DNA from 2 places in the Rhizobium sp. BK379 genome. Region 1 is predicted to be linked to the other one. Evidence: riboswitches for the same ligand, from Rfam matches in the RefSeq annotation. Region 1 holds a riboswitch; the other holds the start of a gene.
The links. Region 1 has a riboswitch for FMN ahead of FHT93_RS30420 (DMT family transporter). Riboswitches for the same ligand answer to the same signal wherever they lie in the genome.
Positions count from the first base shown of each region.

Region 2: linked by a shared signal. The riboswitch ahead of ribB (3,4-dihydroxy-2-butanone-4-phosphate synthase) and the one ahead of FHT93_RS30420 (DMT family transporter) in region 1 are both predicted to bind FMN.

Region 1 covers NZ_JACIAD010000009.1:73,017-77,875, reverse strand. Annotated here, with positions in the region: gene lon (endopeptidase La) at 1-2,128, shown strand, start outside; gene FHT93_RS30425 (HU family DNA-binding protein) at 2,336-2,611, shown strand; FMN riboswitch at 2,732-2,884, shown strand; gene FHT93_RS30420 (DMT family transporter) at 2,965-3,873, shown strand; gene FHT93_RS30415 (esterase-like activity of phytase family protein) at 3,970-4,859, shown strand, end outside.
Region 2 covers NZ_JACIAD010000006.1:289,134-293,992, reverse strand. Annotated here, with positions in the region: gene FHT93_RS25335 (ABC transporter ATP-binding protein) at 1-242, shown strand, start outside; gene FHT93_RS25330 (ThuA domain-containing protein) at 319-1,104, shown strand; gene FHT93_RS25325 (Gfo/Idh/MocA family oxidoreductase) at 1,116-2,246, shown strand; gene ribB (3,4-dihydroxy-2-butanone-4-phosphate synthase) at 2,330-2,956, opposite strand; FMN riboswitch at 3,072-3,216, opposite strand; gene FHT93_RS25315 (glucose 1-dehydrogenase) at 3,323-4,105, opposite strand; gene tpiA (triose-phosphate isomerase) at 4,180-4,859, opposite strand, start outside.

The DNA.
Region 1 (4,859 bases):
CGCACGCGCCGAGATCGATACCTATACGAGCCGCGAAGATTTCTACGAAGCGCTCGGCCATGTGCTCGAAGAGCCGCATGACGATCCCGTCGAGCTGGAAGCTCTGTCGCGTTCGGTCGTGTCGGAATTCGAGAGCTACGTAAAGCTCAACAAGAAGATTTCGCCTGAGGTTGTCGGTGCGGCAAGCCAGATCGACGACTATTCAAAGCTCGCCGATACGGTCGCCTCGCACCTCTCGATCAAGATCACCGAGAAGCAGGAGATGCTGGAGACCACCAGCGTCAAGGCCCGCCTCGAAAAGGCGCTCGGCTTCATGGAAGGCGAGATCTCGGTCCTGCAGGTCGAAAAGCGCATCCGTTCGCGCGTCAAGCGCCAGATGGAGAAGACCCAGCGCGAATACTACCTGAATGAGCAGATGAAGGCGATCCAGAAGGAACTCGGCGACGGCGAGGAAGGCCGCGACGAGATGAGCGAACTGGAAGAGCGCATTGCCAAGACGAAGCTGTCCAAGGAAGCCCGTGAAAAGGCCGATGCGGAACTGAAGAAGCTGCGCCAGATGAGCCCGATGTCGGCTGAAGCCACCGTCGTGCGCAATTATCTGGACTGGCTGCTCGGGATCCCCTGGGGCAAGAAGTCTAAGATCAAGGCCGATCTCAACAATGCCGAGAAGATCCTCGAAGCCGATCATTTCGGTCTTGAGAAGGTCAAGGAGCGCATCGTCGAGTATCTGGCTGTTCAGGCCCGCGCCACCAAGATCAAGGGTCCGATCCTGTGCCTCGTCGGCCCTCCGGGCGTCGGCAAGACCTCGCTCGCCCAGTCGATCGCCAAGGCAACCGGCCGTGAATATGTCCGTATGGCTCTTGGCGGCGTTCGTGACGAAGCTGAAATCCGCGGTCACCGCCGCACCTATATCGGCTCGATGCCCGGCAAGGTCATCCAGTCGATGAAGAAGGCGAAGAAGTCCAACCCGCTGTTCCTGCTCGACGAAATCGACAAGCTCGGCCAGGACTATCGCGGTGATCCGTCTTCGGCTCTGCTGGAAGTGCTCGACCCGGCGCAGAACTCGACCTTCATGGATCACTACCTGGAAGTCGAATACGACCTGTCGGACGTGATGTTCATCACGACGGCAAATACGCTGAACATCCCGGCTCCGCTGATGGACCGCATGGAGATCATCCGTATCGCCGGCTATACCGAAGACGAAAAGCGCGAGATCGCCAAGCGGCACCTGCTGCCGAAGGCCATCAAGGAACATGCGCTGCAGCCGAACGAATTCTCGGTCAGCGACGATGCCCTGATGGCGATCAGCCAGCAGTACACCCGCGAAGCCGGCGTGCGTAACTTCGAACGCGAATTGATGAAACTCGCCCGCAAGGCGGTCACCGAGATCATCAAGGGCAAGACGAAGTCGGTTCACGTCACGGCAGCGAATATCGACGATTATCTCGGCGTTCCGCGCTTCCGCCACGGCGAAGCTGAACGCGAAGATCAGGTCGGTGTTGTCACGGGTCTTGCCTGGACGGAAGTCGGCGGTGAGTTGCTGACGATCGAAGGCGTCATGATGCCCGGTAAGGGCCGCATGACCGTCACCGGCAACCTGAAGGAAGTCATGAAGGAATCGATTTCGGCAGCGGCGTCCTACGTCCGCTCGCGCGCCGTCGATTTCGGCATCGAACCACCGCGCTTCGACAAGAGCGACATCCACGTGCACGTGCCGGAAGGTGCAACGCCGAAGGATGGTCCGTCTGCCGGTGTCGCGATGGCAACCGCGATCGTCTCGATCATGACGGGCATTCCGGTCAACAAGGATGTGGCAATGACGGGTGAGATCACCCTGCGCGGCCGCGTCCTGCCGATCGGTGGCCTGAAGGAAAAGCTGCTTGCGGCTCTGCGCGGCGGCATCAAGAAAGTGCTGATTCCGGAAGAGAACGCCAAGGACTTGGCCGAAATTCCTGACAACGTGAAGAACAGCATGGAGATCATTCCGGTCTCCCGTATGGGCGAGGTGATCAAGCACGCGCTGGTCCGTCGTCCCGAGCCGATCGAATGGGATGGCACGGTTGAAACGCCCGTCATCGCGACTGTCGAAGGGCTCGATGATGCAGGTGCAGCCATCGCTCATTGAGCTTTGGCGGCCACATTTAAGCCCAATTGTTGCAAATCGTGAAAAAGGCCGGCGGAAACGCCGGCCTTTTTTGTGAAAACGTCATGTAGACGCTTGCTTTTCCTTGATTTGCAGGGTTTTTGGGTTCTCGGCGGGCCTGATGAAAGCGATTTCTGCGCCTAGCTTACAGATTGAGTTGTTTCAAACCATTTAGAAAGGGGTGGAAACATGAACAAGAATGAACTCGTGTCCGCAGTAGCCGAAAAGGCTGGACTGACGAAGTCTGATGCAGCATCTGCCGTCGACGCAGTTTTCGACGTTGTACAGGCTGAACTGAAGAGCAAGGGCGACGTTCGCCTCGCTGGCTTCGGCAGCTTCACCGTTTCCCATCGCGCTGCCACGAAGGGCCGTAACCCTTCGACCGGCGCCGAAGTCGACATCCCGGCACGCAACGTGCCGAAGTTCACGCCCGGCAAGGGCCTGAAGGACGCCGTCAACGGCTGATACGAGATAGTCCGCCGGCCGTAAACGAGAACGGCCGCGCAGGATTTTGAGGGGTTCGGTATTGCCGGACCCCTTTTTGTTTTCGGCGCTTGCCGCACGCCGCGCTTTGTCTTACGACACCTGTGTTCTCAGGGCGGGGTGAAAGTCCCCACCGGCGGTAGGGGTTTCGGCCCGAGCCCGCGAGCGCCTTTCGAAGCTTCGGTCAAGGAAGGGTCAGCAGATCCGGTGCGATTCCGGAGCCGACGGTTAAAGTCCGGATGAAAGAGAATGAGCGTGGCCGTGCGGGCAGGAGACTGTCGCGTCTGCGTGCCGTCGCCTCATGCGTCCTGATTTATGTTTGGTCCCTGTACTGGATGGAAGACATGAATCAGAATTCCCTTGCCGTCGGGCATTCCCGCGCCTTCGCCGGCGCTGCCTTCATGGTAGCCGGAGGCGTTGCCTTCTCGCTTCTCAATGTCGTCACCCAATGGCTGACCATGACGCTTGCCTTCCCGGCGGCTTCTGCAGCCTTCTGGCAATATGGCTTCGCCTTTCTCTTCTCCTTGCCCTTCCTGCGCAAGGCCGGCCTATCGGCGATGCGCACCAGCTATCCCTGGCGGCATGTCGTGCGCGTTGCCTTTGCCGCGCTTGGCGTCGAAGCCTGGGTCTCCGGTCTCGCCTCGGTGCCGATCTGGCAGGCGATCGCGCTTGTAATGACCTCGCCCTTCTTCATCATTCTCGGCGCGCGCCTGTTCCTCGGTGAGCGCGTCGGGCCTGCTCGCTGGATGGCAACGGGTGTCGGCTTTGTCGGCGCGATGATCATCCTCCAGCCATGGTCGGACAGCTTCACCTGGGCCGCCCTCCTGCCTGTCCTCTCGGCGCTTCTCTGGGGTGCTTCGTCGCTCATCACAAAGAGCCTGACGGGCATCGAGAAACCGGAGACGATTACCGTCTGGCTGCTGGTGCTGCTCACGCCGATCAATGGCAGCCTGGCACTTGCGTCGGGCCTCGCCGTGCCGACAGGCGCAACGCTTGCGCTCTTCCTCCTGGCCGGCCTTCTGACAGTCGTGGCGCAATATCTGCTGACGCTCGCCTACGCCAGCGCAGATGCCGCCTATGTGCAGCCCTTCGATGACCTGAAACTGCCGCTGAACGTACTCGCCGGCTGGCTTTTCTTCGGCTATGCGCCGGCTGGTTATCTGTGGCTGGGCGCCGCGCTCATTCTCGCCGCCTCGCTCTTCATCATGCGTAGCGAGATGCGTCGCGAGCGGCAGGCAGCCTGACGCAAACTGTACAAAATGTCGCAGCCTGTCATGTCTCTGTCATGGCAGTCCCGCAAAAACCCTCTGTTCGATTTTTCGGCATTGGGGGATTTTTTAATGACATCGTCTTCGCGCAAGGCAGCGCTCGCTGCCGTGCTTCTTGCATCCGTTGCGGTCCCGGCAGCAGCGGAACCGGTTTTCAACCGCATCGCCTCTTTCCCGGTCGCAACAAATCTGCCGGCCGACAAGGACAAGCTTTCGGCCACCTCGGCCGAAATCATCACCGCTTCGCAGGATGGCAACACGCTGATCTACAGCGACAGCCCGCTCGGCGCGATCGGCTTCATCGACATCATCGATGCCAAGGCACCCAAGGCCGGTGGCGCGCTGATGATGGACGGTGAGCCGACCTCGGTTACGACGGCAGCCGGCAAGGCGCTCGTCGCCGTCAACACCGGCGAAAGCAAGCAGAAGCCGTCGGGCCGTCTGGCAATTGTCGATATCGCTTCGAAGAAGATCGACGCGACCTGTGACCTCGGCGGCCAGCCCGATTCGATCGCCCTCAACAAGGACAGGACGCTCGGGACAATCGCGATCGAAAACGAACGCGATGAAGAGGTCAACGACGGCAAGATCCCGCAGATGCCGGCAGGCGACCTCGTCGTCTTCCAGGTCAAGACCGACGGCACCGTCGATTGCGGCACGATCAAGCACGTTGCGCTCACCGGCCTCGCTGGTGTCGCCCCTGAAGATCCGGAACCTGAATTCGTTGCCTTCAACAGCCAGAACGAGATCGCACTGACGCTGCAGGAAAATAACGAGATCATTATCCTTGACGGTACGACCGGCACGGTGAAGACGCATTTCACCGCCGGCAGCGTCGACCTCACCGGCATCGACACCAAGCGCGACGGCGCCCTGAAATTCACCGGCGAGAAGAAGGGCGTCCCGCGTGAGCCCGACGCGGTCAAGTGGCTGGACGACAACCGTATCGTCGTTGCCAACGA
Region 2 (4,859 bases), on a different contig from region 1:
TCGAATTCGCCGATCAGGCCCCAGCGTGGACCGGTACCGTCATCCATTCCGAAATCCTCGGCTCGGACAGTTTCGTCTACCTCGACATCGGCTCCGCGGAGCCGCTCATCGTTCGAGAGACCGGCGTGTCCAGCCATCAGCCCGGCCAACAATTGGGCGTATCGCCGCTCAACGGCCGCATTCACCGCTTCGACCAATCCGGACGCGCGCTCGAAAGGGTTCCTTTCAAGGGCGCTGCCTGAACAACCCATCAAACCAACAGGATCTGACCGCCTCCCATCGGTTCCGGTCCGCTACTTGCTGCAAAGGAGCATAGTCATGGCCATTCGCACCGTCGTATGGGGAGAGAACATCCATGAGACAACCAATGAGATCGTCCGGGGCATCTACCCTGAAGGCATGCATACGACCATTGCCAAGGCGCTGAACACGGATCCGGCGATTTCGGCAACGACGGCGACACTCCAGGAGCCCGAGCATGGTCTCACCGAAGCCCGGCTTGCCGAGACCGATGTCCTGACCTGGTGGGGTCACAAGGATCATGGTGCTGTGTCCGACGTCGTCGTCGAGCGCGTCGCCAAGCGGGTCTGGGAAGGCATGGGCCTCTTGGTGCTGCATTCCGGCCATTTCTCGAAGATCTTCAAGCGGCTGATGGGCACTCCCTGCGCACTCAAGTGGCGCGAGGCGGGTGAACGTGAGCGCCTGTGGACGATCAACCAGCGCCATCCGATCGCAGCCGGTATCGGCGAGCATTTCGAACTGGAAAACGAGGAAATGTATGGCGAGCAGTTTTCCGTGCCGGAGCCGCTGGAGACGGTCTTCATCTCCTGGTTCCAGGGCGGCGAAGTCTTCCGCTCGGGCCTGACGTGGCGGCGTGGTGCCGGCAACATCTTCTATTTCCGTCCGGGTCACGAAACCTACCCGACCTATCACGATGCAACGGTGCAGAAGGTGCTGATCAATGGCGTGAAGTGGGCCTACAACCCGCAAGGCGATCTGAAGAGCATCACCGACGCTCCGAATGTGCCGGTGGAAAAAGCACTGGAGCCGATCGTCGAACGCGGCCCGAGACTGCATCAGGCCGGCGAAGCCGGTTACCGCTGAGGAGAATAGAAATGCGTCTACTCGTTCTTGGTACGGGCACGATGGCCAAAAACCAGGTTGCCAACTTCCTCGCCATCGACGGTGTCGAGGTGGTCGGCGCCGTCGATACGGATCGGGGCCGGCTCGATGAGTTCGCCGATCATTTCAACATCGAAAAACGCTTCAGCACGCTCGACGAGGCGATCGCCTGGGGCGAATTCGATGCAGCCACAAATGTAACGCCTGACCGCATCCACCACGCGACAAGCCTCGCGCTGATCGCCGCCGGCAAGCACGTCTTTTGCGAGAAGCCACTGGCGGAAAACTATGCGCATGCCTTGGAAATGACGGAAGCCGCGGAAGCGGCCGGCGTCATCAACATGGTGAACCTTACGTATCGCAATGTCGCACCGCTACAGCGCGCCCGCGAGATGGTACTGGCCGGCGAACTCGGCACTATCCGTCATGTGGAAGCGTCCTATCTGCAGAGCTGGCTGGTATCGCGCGCCTGGGGCGACTGGCGCACGGAATCGCGCTGGCTCTGGCGTTTGTCCACCGGCCACGGATCGAACGGCGTGCTCGGGGATGTCGGCATCCATATCCTGGATTTTGCCGCCTATGGTGCGGCGACTGACATCGATCACGTCTTTGCGCGGCTGAAGACCTTCAACAAGGCACCGGGCGGGCAGATTGGCGAGTACATGCTCGATGCCAATGACAGCTTCACCATGTCGGTCGATTTCACCAATGGCGCGCTCGGAGTCATCCATGCGACCCGCTGGGCGACCGGGCATCTGAACGAGCTGAAGCTGCGCATCTATGGCGAAAAAGGCAGCCTCGAAGTCATCCACCGCCCGGATGGTTCGGATCTTCGCGGCTGCTTCGGCGACGACATTGAAAGCGCCACCTGGCGTGATATCGAGGTGCCGGCAGTGCTGACCAATTATCAGCGCTTTGCAGAAGCCGTCAGGACCGGCAAGCAGGACGATCCCACCTTCCGCCACGCCGCCAATCTGCAGAAGGTCATCGATCTCGCGATCGTATCGGAGAAAGAACGCCGGGAGCTCAATCTGCTGGCCTCTGACACGCAGCAAGCCACGGCTGACCAGGAACCGGGAGGCAAGGCGGACGATCAGGGGCCGGTGCTGGCACTCGTCGTCTGACGGCTTGGAAAATAACGAAGGCCCGAATGTTCGGGCCTTCCTTGAGCCGACTGAGCTCGCTCTGCTTACTGCTCAACCGGCAGCTAGGCAGCCCTACCAGCCGCGCCCACGCCCCGATAGGCAATGAGATCCTCGATGGTGATCAAGTGAAGGCCGTGCCGCTCGGCAAACTGCTCAAGCTCCGGCAGACGCGCCATCGTGCCATCATCATTGGCCACTTCACAGATGACACCCGAGGGCGACAGGCCAGCCAGCCTTGCGAGGTCCACAGCCGCCTCCGTATGGCCCGGACGCGAAAGCACGCCGTTCGGATGCGCACGCAGCGGGAAGATATGACCGGGCCGCGCAAAATCCTCAGGGCGGGAATCCTCGCCGATGAGCGCGCGAACGGTTGCGGCGCGGTCAGCGGCTGAAATACCGGTTGTCGTTTCAGGGATATAGTCAACCGAGACGGTGAACGCCGTCTTCAGGAGTTCGGTATTGTTGGGGACCATCTGCGGGATCTGCAGTTCGTCCAACCGCTCACCTTCCATGGCCACGCAGATGAGGCCACGGGCATAATTCATCATGAAGGCGATTGCCTGCGGGGTGATCGCTTCGGATGCAATGACGAGGTCGCCCTCGTTTTCCCGATCGCGGTCGTCGACGACAACCACGATCTCGCCCCGCGCAATCGCGGCGATCGCATCTTCTATCTTGGAAATTGCCATTTCTCTGCCTTTCAAGGGTTAGCCGCGTGAGCGGCATTCATGGCCTGTCAAAAGCCACCATTATCCCTTGGGCGAACAAGCATATGAAACGCCGCATGCCGAGCGGCGTCCTCTGCGTTGCTCTCTTCCATCCGGACTGTGACCGTCGGCTCCGGCATCTCACCGGATCTGCTGACCCTTCGCTTTCACGAAGGCGCTCGCGGGCTCCGAGTTGCCTCGATACCGCCGGTGGGGAATTGCACCCCGCCCTGAGAACACTGCTTATGTAAATGACGAATGGCTTGTTCTGCAAGAGGTTGGGTACAGATCACGTCGCGAGAATTGCTTCTCCGTGATGAAAGCACCGTTTCCTATTGTCGAACAGCGCTAGGACATGATCAGCCCGCCATCGACATTGATGGTCTGGCCGGTGATATAGGCCGCGTCATCGCTTGCAAGAAAAGTGACAAGGCCGGCGACGTCTTCACCCGATCCGGCGCGCTTCATCGGGATGCCTTCGACCCATTCTTTCATGAGCTCGCCGGGTGCGTAGTTGCCGAGCAGCTTGCCCCATGCCTGGTCGTTATAGGCCCACATGTCGGTTTCGATTATGCCCGGGCAGAAGGCGTTGACGGTGATGCCGTCGGTCGCGACTTCCTTGGCAAGGCTTTGGGTGATGCCGACGACGCCCATCTTCGAGGCAGCATAATGCGGCGTATAGATGAAGCCGTCGCGTGCCTGTCCGGACGCCGTATTGATGATACGTCCGCCGCGACCATGTTTGCGCATGCGGGCGATCGCTTCCTGGGCACAGAGGAACACGCCCTTGGTATTGACCGCCATGACCTTGTCCCACTCGCCCTCGGTCATGTCCTCGATGCGAGCAATGGTGATGACACCGGCATTCTGGATTGAGACGTCGACAGCGCCGAAGGCCTCCTCAGCGGCGTCATAGAGAGCTTTGACGCTTGTCTTGTCGGTGACGTCGCCAACAAAGGAGATCGCCTTTCCGCCGTCGGCCCTGATCTGCTCGGCAACGCCATGCACACTTTCCTCGTTGGCGGAGACCACGAGATTGGCGCCCTCGCGCGCGAAGCGTTTGGCAATCGCCGCACCGATACCGCGGCTTGCACCCGTAATGACCACGGTCTTGTTTTCGAAGCGTTGCATTCTCTTTATCCTTTCACTGGGGCCCGCGTGAGCGCCGTTTTGCAAACCGGCGACACTTGCCTCCTCACCAGACTTCAAACGGCTGCAGAAATGATCCCGGCAAATTCCGATGCCTTCAGCGAAGCACCGCCGACCAGCGCTCCATCCACATTGCGAAGCCCGAAAATCGCCTCGGCATTGGATGCCTTGACCGAACCGCCATAGAGGATCCTGACCGAATGGCCGTCATCGCCCAGCCGCTCTTCGAGCATCTGCCGGATCGCGGCATGGACCTCCTCAATCTGTTCGTTGGTCGGCACCAGCCCGGTTCCTATCGCCCATACAGGTTCGTAGGCGATGACGAGATTGGCGCTCGTTGCTCCCTCGGGAACGGATTCTCTGAGCTGCCCGCCGACAACTTCGATCGCCCGCCCCTCATCACGCTCGTGCCGCGTTTCACCCACACAGACGATCGCGATCAAGCCCGCCCGATGAGCGGCAACCGCTTTTGCAAGGACGATTTCATCATCTTCGCCATGAGACACGCGACGCTCGGAATGCCCGAGGATGACATAGCGCGCGCCGATGTCCGCAAGCATTTCGGCAGAGACATCACCGGTATGCGCACCTGACTGCTGCGCATGGCAATCCTGTGCGCCGATGGCCAGGTTCGAATCCCTGACCCGCTCCACCGCGCGATCGATCAGCGTGAGGGGCGGGCAGACGACGATATCGCACGTCGCACCGCCCGTTAGTCCCTTCAGCGCCTCGATCT